Regions from separate parts of the Rhodoligotrophos defluvii genome, predicted to be linked through region 1. Evidence: predicted binding sites of a transcription regulator. Region 1 holds the regulator's gene; each other region holds the start of a gene.

Region 1 (4,488 bases):
TGTTGCCACAGCGCCCGCCGAGATTTTGCCCAGTGGCAATCTCAGTGGAGTGCGAAACTATGCTTGGCTTAATCCCCATCACAGTGTTGGGAAGAGTCATCACGGAGTGGCGGCGCGCGACGGCGCCGGCCGATGAAACACCATCGTGCCGGCAAACCGAAGAGGCCGCGGCCGGCGATGCCGGCGCATGCGGACCGGGGCTCCCGATGTGGGATAAGCTTCCCTTTATCGACATCTGGCCGTTGATCTGATTGGACACGGAGGCTGTACGCGTTCGCCGGGATCATTTTCTTTGATGCCCGGCAACGCGGCTTCGCGTTCCGGGTGTAGTTTGGCACCTGTGGCATCTTTCATGGCCATGGGAGCGATCCAATGCCTTCGCCTTCTTGCCCAAATGGCTAGTTATTGGCTCCCCCCGTCCTAAACGGGAGCGCAAATGATGATGCACCAACTCGCTACAGCCGCGGAGTTGTTCTTTCCCATTCGACTGCTCGTAAAGCTCGGCTTCAGCCTGTTTGGCGGCTCCGACGCCGACCAAGACCACGTGGGCGCGCCAAACGAGACCGCCACCGCCGTCGAGCTTCCGCTTGCCCCGGCGGAACCATCGCATGAGAACGCGATTCCCGAGCAGCTGCCGCTCGTCGCGCCTGCGATCCTGGCAGTCGCCGACGACAGGGCTTTCGCAAACGAAGAAGACGAGACGGCCGAGGCTTTGCCATCCGCAGGAGATGCCGGGATTGCGGAGGCCATGCTCTCCGCGCTGGTCCTATGGTCAGGCCTCGAACCTGAAGAGGAAACAGCTCGGCAGGAAGCGGCAACCACAAGTGCAGACCTGCCCGCCCAGCCTGCGACGGCACATGAAAGCACCGAGCGGATGCCTGTCTATCATCCCCATCTCGAATTGCCGATCAATCCCGCCCTGCTTAAGAAGATTTGCGACGGCCTTCACGCCATCGGCCGCCCTTGTTCGGCGATGGCCCTTGCAAGCCGCGTCCGCACGCCCAAGCAGAACGACGAGAGTGACCTCCGCGAGGAGACCCATGGCGAATTTCATTCCGCTCACGCCGCCGAGGGAACGTCGGATCTCCTGGTTCTCGCCTGAGCCTCGATTGGCGGCGTGACCCCGCGTGGTGCGCTCGCGACCCGCGTTCCCCAAATTGCCTGTTCCCCTCCGGGATCAATTCCCAAAGCATTCTCGAGCGAAGGGGATGCCGGTTCGCGTGAAGAAAATGCGACCAAGCAAGAACCTGAAGCGGTTCCGCGATTCAAAGAAAAGCGGAACAGCTCTAGAACGGGATGATGGTTCGTTGAACCGCCATCCCGCTCCAATCCTGCGAATCCCGCGTTGGGCGTAGTCCTTCTCCGAAAACCAGTGTCCGCGTTCCCCTCGTGGATCTCCGGTTCCCTGGCGCAGATCGTTGGCCTTGCCTGGTGATCACCCCAATGACCACGCCCCGTCGAATTGAGGAGCGTGGGGATGGCCCCGCGCCCCTTCCCTAATGGAGCCGGACTCACACCTCTCGATTGCGCTCGGGGAGTTGAATACGACGGGCGGACTGTGAAGGCTGCTCGGCAGCCCGCATCAGTGTCTGCTTTGGCCCTGACGGCCCAGCGGAGCCAAGCCATGACCTTTTTTCCAACGACACCAGCAACTTGCGTCACTGCCGCGCGCGGCAGTCCACACAGAGGCCATGACGGAAAGCCAGCGGTATCTCGCTACCTCCCTTGAGCACAAGGCATCGCACGCCCCAAAGCTCATAATGCGGCAATCCCCAGCCCTAATACCGCCGGATCAGCGCGACGAGCTTGCCCTGGATACGCACCCGGTCGGGGCCGAAAATGCGGGTCTCATAGGCCGGGTTCGCGGCTTCCAGAGCGATGGAATCGCCCTTGCGCCGAAGCCGCTTGAGGGTCGCCTCCTCCCGGTCCACCAGAGCAACCACGATCTCGCCGTTATTGGCGTGATCGGCGCGCCGGATAAGAACCGTGTCACCCTCCAGTATACCCGCATCGACCATGGAATCGCCTCTGACTTCTAAGGCGAAATGCTCGCCGCTTCCCAAGAGATCGGGCGGCACGGCGATGTTGTGGGTATGATCCTGAATCGCATCGACCGGCACGCCGGCCGCGATGCGCCCCATGACCGGAACGATGGCCGGGGTCAGCGAGTCCTTGTCGCCGCCCGCCGTGGGGCGCACCTTCCCCAGAGATCCTTCGATCACATTGGGGCTGAAGCGCTTGGGTGCAGACGAACCCAGGCTGCCCGCATGGCTATCAGGCAGCCGGACAACTTCGAGCGCCCGTGCCCGGTGCGGCAAACGGCGAATGAAGCCCCGCTCTTCCAGAGCGGTGATCAGGCGGTGAATGCCGGATTTGGACCGCAGGTCCAGCGCCTCCTTCATCTCCTCGAACGAAGGCGGCACACCAGCTTCCTTGAGGCGCTCGTGAATGAACATCAGAAGCTCGTGTTGCTTGCGCGTCAGCATATCAGGCCAATCCCGGCTGGCGAGCGGCGAACGATTTGAAAACGGCCGCCGACTCGAAAGAGAACAAAGACGAAACCCTTATACGCGTTCTATATATGTTCGGCAAGGTTAAGGCGGCGTAAATTTGCAGGCTCGAAGCCTTGAAAGCTGCCCAATCCCGCCCACGGTCTGGCGGCCCCAGCACAGGGAGATCCGCAATAAGGGGCGGGCGGGTCAACCATCGGCATGTCGCAAGAGATCGAGCCGAACCGTCCGGAGCCGATCAGCATCCGCCCGACGCCGGTCGGCCCGAAAAGACCGGCGGTCGTGACATGAGCAACCAACGACCGAAACACAACCACGATCGGGGGCGCCCGCACGGCAGCACCCGACCTCACGAGCATCATCCCGCCGCTTGGACCGGCGTGATCGGCAACAGCCCCAAGCCCGGGCGGGCTGCTCAATCGAGATCGACCGCGTCGCTCTCCTCGCCCCGCAAGAGCGAGCTCGCCACCAGCCCCGCATTGCTCCGGATTGCCTGCTCGATCTGCGCCGCAATGTCCGGGTTGGCCTTTAGAAAACTCTTGGCGTTCTCCCGCCCCTGCCCGATTCGCTCCGAATTATAGGAGAACCAGGAGCCGGACTTCTCGATGATGCCGGCGGTGACACCGAGATCGAGCAATTCGCCCGTCTTGGAAATGCCCTCGCCATACATGATGTCGAACTCCACCTGCTTGAACGGCGGCGCCACCTTGTTCTTGACCACCTTTACCCGAGTCTGGTTCCCCACCACGCTGTCCCGGTCTTTGATCGCGCCGATCCGGCGGATATCCAGACGCACCGAGGCGTAGAACTTGAGCGCGTTGCCGCCCGTGGTGGTCTCGGGATTGCCGAACATGACGCCGATCTTCATCCGAATCTGATTGATGAAGATCACCATGCAATTGGACTTGGAAATCGAGCCCGTGAGCTTGCGCAGCGCCTGACTCATCAGACGTGCCTGCAGACCGGGCAGGCTTTCGCCCATTTCGCCGTCGAGCTCGGCCTTGGGCGTGAGCGCGGCGACCGAATCGATGACCAGGACCTCGATGGCGCCCGAGCGCACCAGCGTATCGGCGATCTCCAGCGCCTGCTCGCCCGTATCCGGCTGCGAAATCAGCAACTCGTCGAGATTGACCCCCAGCTTGCGCGCATAGACCGGATCAAGCGCATGCTCGGCGTCGATGAACGCACAAATGCCGCCGCGCTTCTGCGCCTCGGCGACCGTGTGAAGCGCGAGCGTGGTCTTGCCCGACGATTCCGGTCCGAAGATCTCGATCACCCGGCCCCGCGGCAGGCCGCCGATGCCGAGCGCGATGTCGAGCCCCAGCGAGCCGGTCGAGACGGCTTCGGTCTCCACCGCCTTGTCGCCCTGCCCGAGCTTCATGACGGAGCCCTTGCCGAAATGCCGCTCGATCTGTCCGAGGGCCGCTTCGAGCGCCTTTTGCTTGTCCATCGCCCCGCTCTCGATCACCCGTAATTCTGGTCTCGACATCTGGCGCTCCTTATTTCACATGCGTCTGTGCCGCGCAACGGAACCGCGTGCACCCCGCAAGTGTACGCATTTTGTTTCATTTTTGTTCTGTTGACAAGTCCCTTCGCCGGAGCAGCTCCCATGGGATGGGTGGTTCTTGTGGAAATCCCGTGAACGGGGTCGGGTGCCGGTTCGAGGGGCGCTGCAAGTACAATCAGACGCCAGTGGGGAGAGAGAAGCGCGGCACCCGACCCCTCTCCGCACCATCGGCGGAGCCGGGAGGGGCGGAGATGCTTGGCGGCAATGGACCAGATCCAGGCCGCTGCACCGTTGAGACGGCGCAACCACAACCTTTATACGGTGAATATCCCCGTAATACAACTTTTTAGTGTTTGCGCAGTCCCCATGATTCCCCCAAAGATGGTCGGTGGCCAAACCAAGTCCAAAACGAGGCGTCTCGGCGGCCAGCGGGGGTCTTGCGTCTAGGTTACGGATTATTTATGCTGCATC
Region 2 (4,488 bases), on a different contig from region 1:
GAGGCCGGCACATGCCAGCAGAAGGAAATTCAACCAGCCGAGCGCGCGCGACCACGCCATCCCGCGCTGCCCCCGGCGACTGGCCCCGCTCAGGGACGCGCTGCCGGGCACGTCCTCGACCGGCCCCGGCGCAACAGAATTGAACAGCCGTCCAGGTGGGAGACGAGATCCGCCCCAATCCCCGGCACCGCCCGCGCCCGCCTCCTCGCGATGAGGCGTGCCCGAACGCGAATGGCCCTGCGGCACGGTCCGGGGCAGAAGAGATGGCGCCGATGTCCCTCGTTCAACTGTCAATCGCAAACCTACGAAGATTGCACGACCATATCATTCTTGGCCGGATATGGGCACCCGAGAACGTCACGTGCAATATATTTCGGTTTCCAGGAGCTCAAACCCGAGAAATTCAAAGACGTGATACTGGCGAGCATCTGTATTCAAAATTTAACGAGCACTCGCATGATCTTGTCCGGCCGATTTTGAGGCAGGACAACTGCCGCGCGTGCGACCGGATGTGGAACGCGCCACTCGGACGGCCTTCAATGGCAACATCATGCACGTGCGGCCCGCGCCTGATGTGGGAAGCACGCCATCATCGCTCATCACCAAGAGGCGCAGCCGGCAGATCGCCTTTCAGGCGGCCAGCCTTAGCGGCCGCATCTCGTTTCGATAGCTCAACGCCTCCGCGATATGGCTGCGCGCCATCTTTCCGCCGCCATCGAGATCGGCCAGGGTGCGGGCCAGCTTCAGCACCCGATGATAGCCGCGCGCCGACAGGCCCATGCGCTCCGCCACATCCTGCAGGAGCCGCTGGCCGGCGCGGTCCAGATCGATCATGGCCTCCAGCAGCTCGCCCTCCGCCTCCGCATTGGTGCGCAAGTGACGGGCGTCGAGCCTCGCGAACCGCTCCAGCTGAAGGGCACGCGCCATGGCCACCCGCTCCGCCACGTCGGCCGAACCCTCGCGCGGCGGAGGCAGCGACAGATCGCTGATCTGCACCGGAGCCACGTCGAGCACGATGTCAATGCGGTCGAGCAGCGGCCCCGAGAGGCGCGCCTGGTACTCGGCCGCGCAGCGCAGGCCTCGCGCGCAGCTGTGGCCCGGCTCGCCTGCCCGTCCGCAGCGGCACGGGTTCATCGCCGCAATCAGCTGGAACCGCGCGGGATAGGTGATGTGATGGTTCGCGCGCGCCACCACCACCTCGCCCGTTTCCAGCGGCTGCCGCAAGGCCTCAAGCACCCGCGTCTGAAACTCCGGCAGCTCGTCCAGAAACAGCACGCCGTTATGGGCAAGGCTCATTTCGCCGGGCCGTGCCCGCAAGCCGCCCCCGACCAGCGCCGCCTGGCTCGCGGAATGATGCGGCGCCCGGAACGGCCGCCGCCGGCCCAGGCGGCCGCCCGCAAGCTCGCCCGCCACCGACGCGACCATGCTCACCTCCAGCATCTCGCGCGGGCTCATGAGCGGCAGGATCGACGGCAAGCGCTGCGCGAGCATCGACTTGCCGGCACCCGGCGGCCCGATCATCAGCATGTTGTGCCCGCCCGCCGCGGCAACCTCGAGCGCCCGCTTGGCGCTTTCCTGCCCCTTGATGTCGCGCAGGTCGGGCAGACGGCCGCCGTCTTCCGCATAGGCCACGGCCGGCCGCGACAGCATCTGGCTGCCCTTGAAGTGATTGACCAGCTGGATCAAGCTTTCCGGCGCCAGAATGTCCATGCCGTCGCTGGCCCAGGCCGCTTCCGGACCGCACGACTTCGGGCAGATGACGCCCTGGCCGCCGGCATTGGCGGCGACGGCAGCCGGCAGCGTGCCCGCCACCGTGCTGATGGAACCATCCAGCGAAAGTTCCCCCAGCACCACATAACGCGACAGCGCTTCAACCGGCAGCACGCCCATGGCGGCGAGCAGCCCCAAGGCGATCGGCAGGTCGTAATGGCTGCCTTCCTTGGGCAGGTCGGCCGGTGCGAGATTGACGGTGATGCGCTTCGGCGGCAGCGCGAGGCCCACCGCCATCAGAGCCGAGCGCACCCGCTCGCGGCTCTCCGCCACGGCCTTGTCGGCCAGCCCGACGATGGTGAAGCCGACAAAGCCCGGCGAGATCTGCACCTGTACATCGACCGGAACGGCCTCTATGCCCTGGAAGGCGACGGTGCTGACATGCGCGATCACTGGACTTCCCCCGGAACAGCGACTGACGCGGATCGTAAACAAATCCCTGCGCCGATGCAAGAACAAAAAGCGAACATGCTCTGTCCGCTGAACGTCCGCGCGCGGCACATCGGGCCAAGCGCGGGGGCGGGCTCGACAGCGCTGCGCCCTCTGTCTAGAGCGCTTCCGCTCTTCTTCGGATCGCGGAAGCACTCTAGGTTCTTGCCTGGTCGCATTTTCTTCACGCGAACCGGTATCCACTTCGCTCGAAAATGCTCTAGAAGACGTGGGAAACCGGCTGGACCGGACGCAAATCCCTTCGCCGAGGTGGGCTGTTCGATGAGCAATGAGGCAAAGGCACCAAAGGCGCGCAAGCTCGTGATCGCCCTCGACGGGCCAGCGGCCAGCGGCAAGGGCACCTTGGCGCGCAAGCTGGCGCAGGCCTTCGATTTGGCCCATCTCGACACGGGCGCGCTCTATCGGGCCGTGGCCGCGATCGTGCTGCGCGCGGGGATCAACGAGACGGACGAGGATGCGGTGGTGCTCGCGGTGGGACAGATCGGCGCGACCAAGATCGAGGAGAACGAGCTACGCAGCACGGCCGTGGGGCGGGTTGCCTCGGTGGTCGCGGCCATGCCGAAGGTGCGCGCGGCGCTTCTGGACTATCAGCGCAACTTCGCCGCCTCGCCGCCGGACGACAAGGAGGGGGCGGTGCTCGACGGACGCGACATCGGCACCGTCGTCTGCCCCGCGGCGGACGTGAAGTTTTTCGTGACCGCCAGCGTGGAGGAGCGTGCCAGGCGCCGTCATGCCGAGTTGCAATCGCGTGGTGAGCGCATAACATATGAGGCGGTCCTGGCCGAGCTCAGGGATCGTGACGCGCGCGACTGCAACCGGGCCCAAGCGCCATTGAGGCAGGCGGAGGACGCGGTCTTGCTGGACACGACGGAATTGGATATAGAAACCGCGTTCAGGCAGGCCGTCGACATCATCGCGCGGCGAAAGGGATTGGGTGTGTCGGCGAGCCCGGCGCGCCCTTGAGCTTTTCCGAAACCCCTTGGCCCCTGGCGTGCAGGGGCATTCGGAACAGGATGTGAGTGTTCAAGCCCGTTGGTGCGAGGCGGCCCGCCGCGGCCGCGAAGCAGAATGGGAAGTCCTGCGGCTTACCGCGGGCAAACCCGATTGCCCGAGCCGGGCAATGTCACTGGAATGAGGATTTATGACTGACGCAAACGCTGCTTCGCTCCACCCGTCGCGGGAAGATTTCGAAGCACTGCTGGCTGAAAGCTTCGGCAGCACCGATTTTGCTGAAGGCAGCGTGGTCAAGGGCCGCGTCGTTTCGATCGAGAATGACTTCGCCATCATCGATGTCGGGCTGAAGACCGAGGGGCGGGTGCCCCTCAAGGAGTTCATGACCGCGGGCAAGGAGGATCAGCTGCACGTCGGCGACGAGGTCGAGGTCTATCTCGAGCGCGTCGAGAACGCTATGGGCGAGGCGGTGCTCTCGCGCGAGAAGGCGCGCCGCGAAGAGGCATGGATCCGGCTCGAGAAGTCCTTCGAGGCCAATGAGCGCGTGGAAGGCAATATTTTCGGCCGCGTGAAGGGCGGGTTCACGGTGGACCTGGGCGGGGCCGTGGCCTTCCTGCCCGGCAGCCAGGTCGACATCCGCCCGATCCGCGACATCGCGCCGCTGATGAACGTGCCGCAGCCGTTCCAGATCCTGAAGATGGACAAGCGCCGCGGCAATATCGTCGTGTCGCGCCGCGCGGTTCTCGAGGAGACCCGCGCCGAGCAGCGTTCGGAGCTGGTGCAGAGCCTGTCTGAGGGCCAGGTGGTCGAGGGCGTGGTCAAGAACATCACCGACTACGGCGCCTTCGTCGATCTGGGCGGCATCGACGGCCTCCTGCACGTCACCGACATCTCGTGGAAGCGGGTCAATCACCCCGCCGACGTGCTCACGGTGGGCCAGACGGTCAAGGTGCAGATCATCAAGATCAACTCCGACACCCAGCGCATCAGCCTCGGCATGAAGCAGCTGGACAAGGATCCGTGGGAAGGTGTTGAGGCGAAGTATCCGGTGGGCATGAAGGTCACCGGCACCGTCACCAACATCACCGACTACGGCGCCTTCGTCGAGTTGGAGGAGGGGGTGGAAGGCCTCGTCCACGTCTCGGAGATGAGTTGGACCAAGAAGAACGTCCATCCCGGCAAGATCCTGTCCACCAGCCAGGAAGTCGAGGTGATGGTTCTCGAGGTCGACCCGAACAAGCGCCGCATCTCGCTGGGCCTCAAGCAGTGCCTGCCCAACCCGTGGGATTCCTTCGCGGAGAAATATCCGGTCGGCAG
Region 3 (4,488 bases), on a different contig from region 1:
GCCAGCTCGAGCAGGCGCTCAAGCCGCTGGACAAGCGCGAGAAGGCGGCGCGGCTGGCTCTCACGGAGGCGCGGTCGGCGCTCGCGGCTGTGACTGCCGAGGGCGAGCGGCTGGAGGATGAGGAGCGCCAGCTGCAGCGTATCGTTTCGGTGGCCGAGCGGGCCGCTTCTCGCGATTTGCTGCAGCAGCGCCAGCGGCAGCTTGCCGATCTTGCCCGGCGCCAGCAGGAGAATGCGGCCGCTTTGCGCGCCAACCCGGCCAGCACGGCGGTGATTGCCAGGTTGGATGAGATCGAGCGCGATCTCGAGATGATCTCGGCCCGGCTCATGGCCGCAGCGCCCCAGGTGTCGATCATGCCGGGGCCGGCGGGGGCTGGTCTCATCCAACTCGATGGCGCCGCTGTGGACGGCGCCTTGCACCGTTCGGCGCTGGAGCCGATGACCATCAAGGTGGGGGGCGATGGTGGCGAGATCGCGACCATCACGATAATGCCGGCCATGGCGAGCCTCGCGGCCGACCGCAAGAAGCAGCAAGCGCTGCAGGCCGATTTGGCGGCCCTATTGGCCGAGCTCGATTTCGCGGATGCGGATGCATTGCGCGCGGACCGGGCCCGCCGGCAGGAGCTGGAGGTGGAGGCGCGCAGCCTGCAGGCGGAGGCAAAGGGGCTGGGCCTCGGCCAGGAAACGGCAGCGGCCGCCGCCGAGCGGGTCGGCCGCGAGATCGAGGACATCGAGGCGAGCCTTGCTCGGACCTTGTCGGAGCTTGGTTTGGTCGCCCTGTCATCGCCCGAGGATCTGGAGCGGCGGCAGGCTGCCGTCCAGCAGGGGCGGGACGAGATCCGGCGCAAACGGGCAAGCCTGGACGGGATGCTGGCGGCGCAGAACGAGATCCTGGCCGGCATTGCCGACCAGCGCGGGCGATTGCAGGGCACCGAAGCGGAAATCCGCAACAGGTTCGCCGCCGATCTGGCGGTGCTTCCCGATGAAGAGCGCGACCAGCGGCTTGGCGAATTGCAGGAGGCCTGCCACCGGGCGGACGAGGCGCACCGCCTCAAGGTGGCGGCCCTGGAAGCGCAGCGGCGCTCGGCGCCTTCGCCGGAGGAATGCGAGCGGCTGCGGATCCGGGTGACGCGGCTGGAAGAGGCGCTCGAAAACCGCAAGGCGCAGATTGCGCAGCTCGACCGGGAGATCGCCCATCTGGAAGGGCAGATCCAGAGCGCGGGCGGCGACGGCATCGGCGAGAAGGTGGAAACATTAAGGGCGCAGCGGGATCTGGAGATGCGCGAGGTGGAGCGGCAATGGGCGCGGGCGGCCAGCCTGCAGCTGCTGCGCGATACGATCGAGGATTGCTACAAGGCGCAGCGCGACCGGCTGCATGCGCCGCTGCAGCGGCATTTGCGGCCGCTGGTGAACGATGTGTTCCCCGCAGCGGAGCTCGCCCTAGGCGACGGCTTTGCGGTGGCCGGGCTCAAGCGGGCCGGCCCGGAGGCGGAGGGGTTCGACCGCCTTTCCGCCGGCACCCAGGAGCAGATCGCGGTGCTGGTGCGGCTGGCCATGGGCGCCATGTTGGCCGAGCGGGGGCATGAGGTGCCGATCGTGCTCGACGACGCGCTGGTCTATTCCGACGACGACCGCATCGAGCGCATGTTCGATGCCCTGAACCGGGCGGGCCGCAGACAGCAGGTCATCGTGCTGACATGCCGCATGCGGACTTTTTCGCGGCTCGGCGGCAATACCCTGTCGATAGTTCAGGGACTGGATTGACTCTTTCCGGTCTTGCGCGTTTACTAGAACAAAATAGGAACACGAGAATGTCTGCCAAGCATGAAACGCTTGCCGGGCTGCGGCGGTGTTTGGCCGAAATCGAGGCAGCCACTTGGAGTGGTCCGGCACATGATACAGAGATTGATCCAGCACATGATACAGAGATTGAGGTCCCCTGTCCGGGTATAGAGATTGGAGCGCCCCGCCTGGGTATAGAGATTGGAGCACCTCACCCGGATAGAGAGATTGAAGCGTCCCGCCCGGTTCAGGGCATCAGGCATGTGCTGGGTGCCGCCCCCTCGCCGCGCGAGGCCAGGCTGTGGGGAGATCAGCGCCGTGGTGCTTTGGCCGGCCGGAGGAAGCCCAAGCATGGCTTTGGCGCGCTGATCGCTTCCATGCGGAAGCATGCGGCAAGGTCTGCTATCGGCACGGCCGCTCCCGGACTGGATGCGCAGGATGAGGCGGGCAAGGTATCCTTCGGGATGCCTCATATCGATGAGGCGATCGGCGGCGGGCTGCCGCGGGGCGCGTTGCACGAGGTGTTTGGGGCCCGCGCGGCCGATGGGGTTGCGGCCGCTGCCTTCGGCCTGGGCCTTGCCTGCCGGGCAAGCGGGGCCGACCGGCCTATTCTATGGGTGCGCCAGGACATGGTGGCCCGCGAATATGGCGAGCTCTATGGGCCCGGGCTCCAGGAATTCGGCCTTTCGCCGGAGAAGATGGTCCTGGTGCGGCTGCGCGATGGGCTCCAGGCCTTGCGGGCCGGGCATGAGGCGCTGCGGTGCTCGGCTTTGGGGGCCGTGGTGATCGAGCTGTGGGGGAACCCCAAGGCGCTCGATCTGCGGGCAACGCAGAAGCTCGCCCGCGCGGCGGCACGCTCGCGGGTGAGCGTGTTCCTGATCCGCATCATGGGGCAAGCCCAGCCCAGCGCCGCCTTGAGCCGCTGGTCCGTTGCGGCCCTGCGCTCTGGCCCGCCGGAGCTCAGCCTAAAGGATGTGATCGGAAAGGAAGCGCCGATGGGCGCGCCGGCATCGGCCCTGTTCGGGCCGGGCTTGCCGGCCTTCCGGCTGGACCTGTTGCGGCACCGGGCCGGCTTTCCGCCACGATGCTGGCATGTGGAGTGGAACTGTGAGCGACTCATTTTCCAGGAACCGGCGCTATCTCGCGCTGTGGCTGCCCTTCCTGCCGACCGACCGGCTGCACCGGGAGGCCCGGTTGCGCCGCTCGTCTGGCGCCGGGCCGGCTGAGGACCGGGGCATTGGCGCCAGGAGCGGCAGGCGCCCGCTGGTGGTGCTGACACGAGCCAAGAATGCGCTGCGCATTGCCCATGCGGATCAGGCGGCCCTGGGCTTGGGGCTTCATCCGGGCCTGACCCTGGCGGATGCGCGCGCCCGGGTGGCCGATGTCGCCACGGTGGACGAGGACCCGGCGGCGGATCAGGCCGCGCTGGAGCGGATTGCCGACTGGTGCATCCGCTATACGCCGCTGGTGGGGCTGGATGGGACGGACGGGGTGATGCTCGACATCACCGGCTGCGCGCATCTCTTCGGCGGCGAGGCGGTGCTGCGGGATGATGTGGCCAGGCGTCTGCAGGCCATGGGCTTCACGAGCTTCAGCGCCATTGCCGGAACGCCCGATGCGGCCCGGGCGCTGGCCCGTTTCGCCAGAGGCGGCATTCTGGCGCCGGGCCGCGAGGCGACGGCCTTGCGGCCTCTGCCGGTGGCGGCGCTGGGCATTGCGCCGGACCTGGTGCTGGCTCTGAGCCGGGCGGGGCTCAAGACCATTGCCGATCTTGAGGATAGGCCGCGCAATCCGTTGGTGGCCCGGTTCGGCAAGGATGTGGCGGAGCGGCTTGCCCGCGTGCTCGGCGAGATGGACCACCCGATCTCGCCGCGCCGGCCGGTGCCCGCCTTCATGGCCGAGCGCCGCTTTGCCGAACCGGTGGTGCGTGCCGAGGACATCTCGGCCACCCTGAACGGGCTTGCGGAGGAACTCGGCGCCTTGCTGGAACGGGACGGGGCAGGTGGCCGCGGTTTCGAGGCCAGCTTCTTCCGGGCGGACGGGGATGTGCGCCATATCGCCGTCTCGGCCGGGCGCCCGCTGCGCGATGCCGGGGCGATCACCCGGCTGTTCGCGGAGCGGCTTGCCTCTCTGGCGGACCCGATCGATGCGGGCTTCGGCTTCGATGTGATCCGCCTGGCCGCCTGCGCCACGGAACAGGCCGATGCGGCGCAGATCGGCTTTGACGGCCGCACGCGGGAGGACGAGGCGGTGGCCGCGCTGATCGACCGCCTGTCCGCCCGGTTCGGCGAGAGCCATGTGCTGCGCTTCGTGCCGCAGGACAGCCATATCCCCGAACGCCGGGTGAGGCTGCTGCCGGCCATCGCGCCGGCGGAGGCTGCCCTGGCCGGAGCGGCCCTGGCCGAGAGGTCTGGCGCCCGCGAGCCCCAGCTGCCTTTGCGCCTGTTCGACCCGCCCGAGCCGGTGGAGACCATGGCCGAGGTGCCGGACGGGCCGCCCAAGCAGTTCCGCTGGCGGCGCATCCTGCACGAGGTGGTGGCAGCGGAAGGGCCGGCCCGGATCGCGCCCGAATGGTGGCGGCGCGAGGGCGACACCGATGAGGAGGGCAAAAGCTTGACCCGCGATTATTTTCGCATCGAGGACCAGGAGGGCCATCGCTTCTGGCTTTATCGCGAGGGCCTCTATGAACGGGAGACCGGCCGGCCCC
Region 4 (4,488 bases), on a different contig from region 1:
TGCCGTCCGAGTAACCCTTCAGCCGTCCGTCCGCGTCCGCACCGATGATAAGCGTGCGCCGGTTCTTCCACACGGCCTCGAACTTGCCAGGGAACAGCGCCCTCAGCATCCGGCCGGTCATGGGCTGAGCGGGCAGTGCAGCAGGTGTCGGCTGCGAGCTCGCCCCTGCCCGCCGGTCGGGCGCCTGCGCAGCGGCCTGCCCTGACGACAGCTCTGCTTCCGGCTGTCCGCCGGCTGCCTGCTGAGCCACCGCAGCGTTCATTGGACCAAGCATCAACATGACCAAGAGAACGGCACAGCGCATGCCCAACTCCCATCGTCTCGACAATCGCATGCCAGCCTGAGCACCCAACCCAAACCGACTATGCGCCTGATCGTCCAATGAAAAGGTTAGCAGAAACCAATATGAGGCTTGGGCAACGCGTCTGGGTCGCCCCGTCGCGACCGAAGATCAAAGCCCTCGGCAGATGCGCGCCGTTAGCGTGATCCCCGAACCGAAGGTCCGCGGGTAGCAAAACGTTGGGAACCGGTTTTCGGCAAAGATCAACGCTCAAGCAAAGGATTAGAACGGCACCTCGTCGTCAAGCTCTTCGGAGAAGCTCTGCGCAGGACGGCGCTGGCCGCGATCCATCGGGCCGGAACGGCCGAAGTCGCCGGCAATGTCCTGCACATCCCCTCCCGCTCCCGGTCGACCATCCAGCATCGTCAAAGTCGCGTTGAAACCTTGGAGCACCACCTCGGTGGTGTAGCGGTCATTGCCGTTCTGATCCTGCCATTTCCGGGTCTGCAGCTGCCCTTCCACATAAACCTTGGACCCCTTCTTCAGGTATTGCTCGGCAACCTTGCACAAGCCCTCGCTGAAGATCACGATGTTGTGCCACTCCGTCCGCTCCTTGCGTTCGCCGCTCTGGCGGTCGCGCCAATTCTCCGTCGTCGCCAGGCTGAACGACGCGACCGGGCGACCATCCTTGGTGTGCCGGATTTCGGGATCCTTTCCGAGATTGCCGATGAGGATCACCTTGTTCACCGAACCTGCCATGAGACTTCTCCTTTCGGCACACGTCCTGTTTGCCGCCACCCTAGCGCGCTTGCCGGGCATTCACCACCCCCGGTCCCCTGTTCCCACAGGAAGGCCCCCATCCGCGCATTTGTTTCCTTTTTGTTCTATGACATCCTGCTTCCTCACGCAATGCTTTTCCTGAACGGCATTTTGCGTCTGGGGAAAACTCACACAATCCGCCGTCGTCGGAAGAAACAGGTCGGCGTTTCTTTTGAATGACTTGCATTGTCCCTGCAGCCTGAACTCTCGCGACGCGGCGCCGTCTCCGAAAGGCCGCATTGCCAAAGCCAGGCCGGGCCACTACGTTCCAGCGGCGCAACGGTCGCAACATGCACCATTGACGTCCATCGGGAATTTTGTTCTTGTATTGTTCCAACCGCAATCCGGCGGGCGGAGCGCTGTCAGGGCGACAAGCACGGCCTGTCGTCGCCTTGTGGAAATGTCACACCCATGAGCAACGATCTTGGCCCCTCCTCTTCGCGTAAGGTCCTGTCCATCCAGGGCGCGCGGGAGCACAACCTCAAGAACATCTCGCTCGAGCTTCCGCGCGACAAGCTGATCGTGTTCACCGGGCTGTCGGGTTCCGGCAAGTCGTCCCTCGCTTTCGACACGATCTATGCGGAGGGCCAGCGTCGCTATGTGGAATCGCTGTCGGCCTATGCGCGACAGTTCCTCGAGATGATGCAGAAGCCCGATGTCGATCAGATCGACGGGCTCTCGCCCGCCATCTCCATCGAGCAGAAGACCACCTCGCGCAATCCACGCTCCACCGTCGGCACGGTGACCGAGATTTATGACTATATGCGGCTGCTGTTCGCGCGGGTTGGCATTGCCTATTCCCCCGCGACCGGGCTTCCCATCGAGAGCCAGACCATTTCTCAGATGGTCGACCGCATCCTGGAGATGCCGGAAGGCACACGGCTGTATCTGCTCGCCCCCGTTGTGCGCGGCCGCAAGGGCGAGTACAGGAAAGAGTTGGCGGAGCTGCAGAAGCAGGGTTTCCAGCGGGTCAAGATCGATGGCGAGTTCCATGAGATCGAAGATGCGCCCGCCTTGGACAAGAAGTTCAAGCACGATATCGACGTGGTGGTCGACCGAATCGTCGTGCGCCCGGACATTGCCGGCCGGCTGGCGGACAGCCTGCAGACCGCGCTCGGCCTCGCCGACGGCATCGCCATCGCCGAACATGCGGATGAAAGGGACGAACGGGGCAATCCGCGCCGGGTGACGTTCTCCGAGCGCTTCGCCTGCCCGGTGTCGGGCTTCACCATCGATGAGATCGAGCCGCGGCTCTTCTCCTTCAACAACCCGTATGGCGCCTGCCCGCGCTGCGACGGACTGGGAACGGAACTCAAGTTCGAGGGCGAGCTCGTCGTGCCGGACCCCAGCCTTTCCCTGCGCCGCGGCGCCGTGCTGCCATGGGCGAGAACCGGCAATACCTCCCCTTATTACGTGCAGACCCTCGAGGCCCTCGCCAAGCATTACGGCGTTAGCATGGACACGCCCTGGCAAGAGCTGCCGGAGAGCGTGCGCAATGTGATCCTCTACGGTTCGGCGCCGGAAGAAATCACCTTCGTCTATAATGACGGCGTGCGCAGCTACAAGACCCATAAGGTCTTCGAAGGGGTCGTCACCAATATCGAGCGCCGCTGGCACGAAACGGAATCATCCTGGGTGCGTGAGGAGCTCTCGCGCTTCCAATCGGATCACCCCTGCGAAGCGTGCGGGGGCTATCGCCTGAAGCCACAGGCGCTCGCGGTCAAGATCGCAGGCCTGCATATCGGCCAAGCCACGGAAAAATCCATTCGCGAGGCGCAGGCCTGGTTCGATTCGATCGAGGTCTCGTTCACGCCCAAGCAGCAGGAGATCGCCGGACGCATCCTCAAGGAGATCCGGGAGCGGCTGCGGTTCCTGGTGGACGTGGGTCTGGATTACCTCACGCTCTCGCGCAATTCCGGCACCCTTTCCGGCGGCGAGAGCCAGCGCATCAGGCTGGCGAGCCAGATCGGTTCCGGGCTCACCGGGGTGCTCTATGTGCTCGACGAGCCCTCGATCGGCCTGCATCAGCGCGATAATGCGCGGCTGCTCGACACGCTCAAGCGCCTGCGCGACCTGGGCAACACGGTAATCGTGGTCGAGCATGACGAGGATGCGATCCGCCTGGCCGACCATGTCGTGGATATCGGCCCGGGCGCGGGCGTGCATGGCGGCGAGATCGTGGCCCAGGGCACGCCCGAGCAGGTCATGGCCTCGCCCCATAGCCTCACCGGCCAATATCTCACCGGCATGATGCAGGTTCCCGTGCCGCGCCAGCGGCGCAAGCCGAGCAAGAACAGAATGCTCAAGGTGGTGGGCGCACGCTCGAACAACCTGAAGAATGTGAGCGCTGAAATCCCGCTCGGCCTCTTCACCTGCGTCACCGGCGTCTCGGGCTCCGGCAAGTCGACCTTCACCATCGACACGCTGTACCGCGCAGCCGCGCGCAAGCTGATGAGCAGCCGCGAGCAGCCGGGCGCCCACGACCGGATCGACGGGCTCGAACTGTTGGACAAGATCATCGATATCGACCAGTCGCCGATCGGCCGCACGCCCCGGTCAAATCCGGCCACCTATACCGGCGCCTTCACGCCGATCCGCGAATGGTTTGCCGGCCTGCCCGAGGCAAAGGCCCGCGGTTACCAGCCGGGGCGCTTCTCCTTCAATGTCAAGGGCGGGCGCTGCGAGGCCTGCCAGGGCGACGGTCTGATCAAGATCGAGATGCATTTCCTGCCGGACGTCTATGTCACCTGCGACGTCTGCCACGGGCACCGCTACAACCGCGAGACCCTGGAGGTGAAGTTCAAGGGCAAGTCCATCTCCGATGTGCTCGACATGACGGTGGCCGAGGCGAAGGAGTTCTTCAAGGCCGTGCCGGCCGTGCGCGAGAAGATGGAAACGCTCGACCGCGTCGGTCTTGGCTATATCAAGGTGGGACAGCAGGCCACCACCCTCTCCGGCGGCGAGGCGCAGCGCGTCAAGCTCGCCAAGGAGCTGTCGCGGCGTGCCACAGGCCGCACCTTGTACATTCTGGATGAACCGACCACCGGGCTGCATTTCCATGACGTGGCAAAGCTCCTGGAGGTGCTGCACGAGCTGGTGGAGCAGGGCAACAGCGTGGTGGTCATCGAGCATAATCTCGAGGTGATCAAGACCGCCGACTGGATCATCGATTTAGGTCCCGAGGGCGGCGACGGCGGCGGCGAGGTCGTGGCGGTCGGCACGCCCGAGCAGGTGGCCGCCAGCCCGCGCTCGCACACGGGCAGGTTCCTGAAGGAGGTTCTGCAGCGGCATCGGGCAAGCCGCAGGGCTGCGGCCGAATGACGAGGGCAGGCTCGCCGCGATGTCGGAACCCTGCCCGCGAAGGCTTGTTTCCCAGAGCAATCTCGCAA

The links. The regulator LexA, encoded in region 1, represses DNA repair genes until DNA is damaged. The targets are predictions, from matches to a motif close to TGTTCNNNNTGTGTTCNG.
Region 2: the regulator LexA is predicted to act here: its motif matches at 2,222-2,239, upstream of E4P09_RS18330 (YifB family Mg chelatase-like AAA ATPase).
Region 3: the regulator LexA is predicted to act here: its motif matches at 1,788-1,805, upstream of E4P09_RS26475 (ImuA family protein).
Region 4: the regulator LexA is predicted to act here: its motif matches at 1,418-1,435, upstream of uvrA (excinuclease ABC subunit UvrA).

The regions. Positions count from the first base shown of each region.
Region 1 is NZ_SZZM01000007.1:121,531-126,018, reverse strand. It holds gene E4P09_RS23145 (hypothetical protein) at 437-1,102, shown strand; gene lexA (transcriptional repressor LexA) at 1,779-2,486, opposite strand; gene recA (recombinase RecA) at 2,926-3,999, opposite strand.
Region 2 is NZ_SZZM01000004.1:250,358-254,845, reverse strand. It holds gene E4P09_RS18335 (PAS domain-containing hybrid sensor histidine kinase/response regulator) at 1-60, opposite strand, end outside; gene E4P09_RS18330 (YifB family Mg chelatase-like AAA ATPase) at 631-2,163, opposite strand; gene cmk ((d)CMP kinase) at 2,482-3,183, shown strand; gene rpsA (30S ribosomal protein S1) at 3,362-4,488, shown strand, end outside.
Region 3 is NZ_SZZM01000002.1:667,800-672,287, reverse strand. It holds gene E4P09_RS12235 (AAA family ATPase) at 1-1,763, shown strand, start outside; gene E4P09_RS26475 (ImuA family protein) at 2,045-3,007, shown strand; gene E4P09_RS12225 (Y-family DNA polymerase) at 2,889-4,488, shown strand, end outside.
Region 4 is NZ_SZZM01000002.1:2,956-7,443, forward strand. It holds gene E4P09_RS09135 (hypothetical protein) at 1-262, opposite strand, end outside; gene E4P09_RS09140 (single-stranded DNA-binding protein) at 563-1,039, opposite strand; gene uvrA (excinuclease ABC subunit UvrA) at 1,511-4,420, shown strand.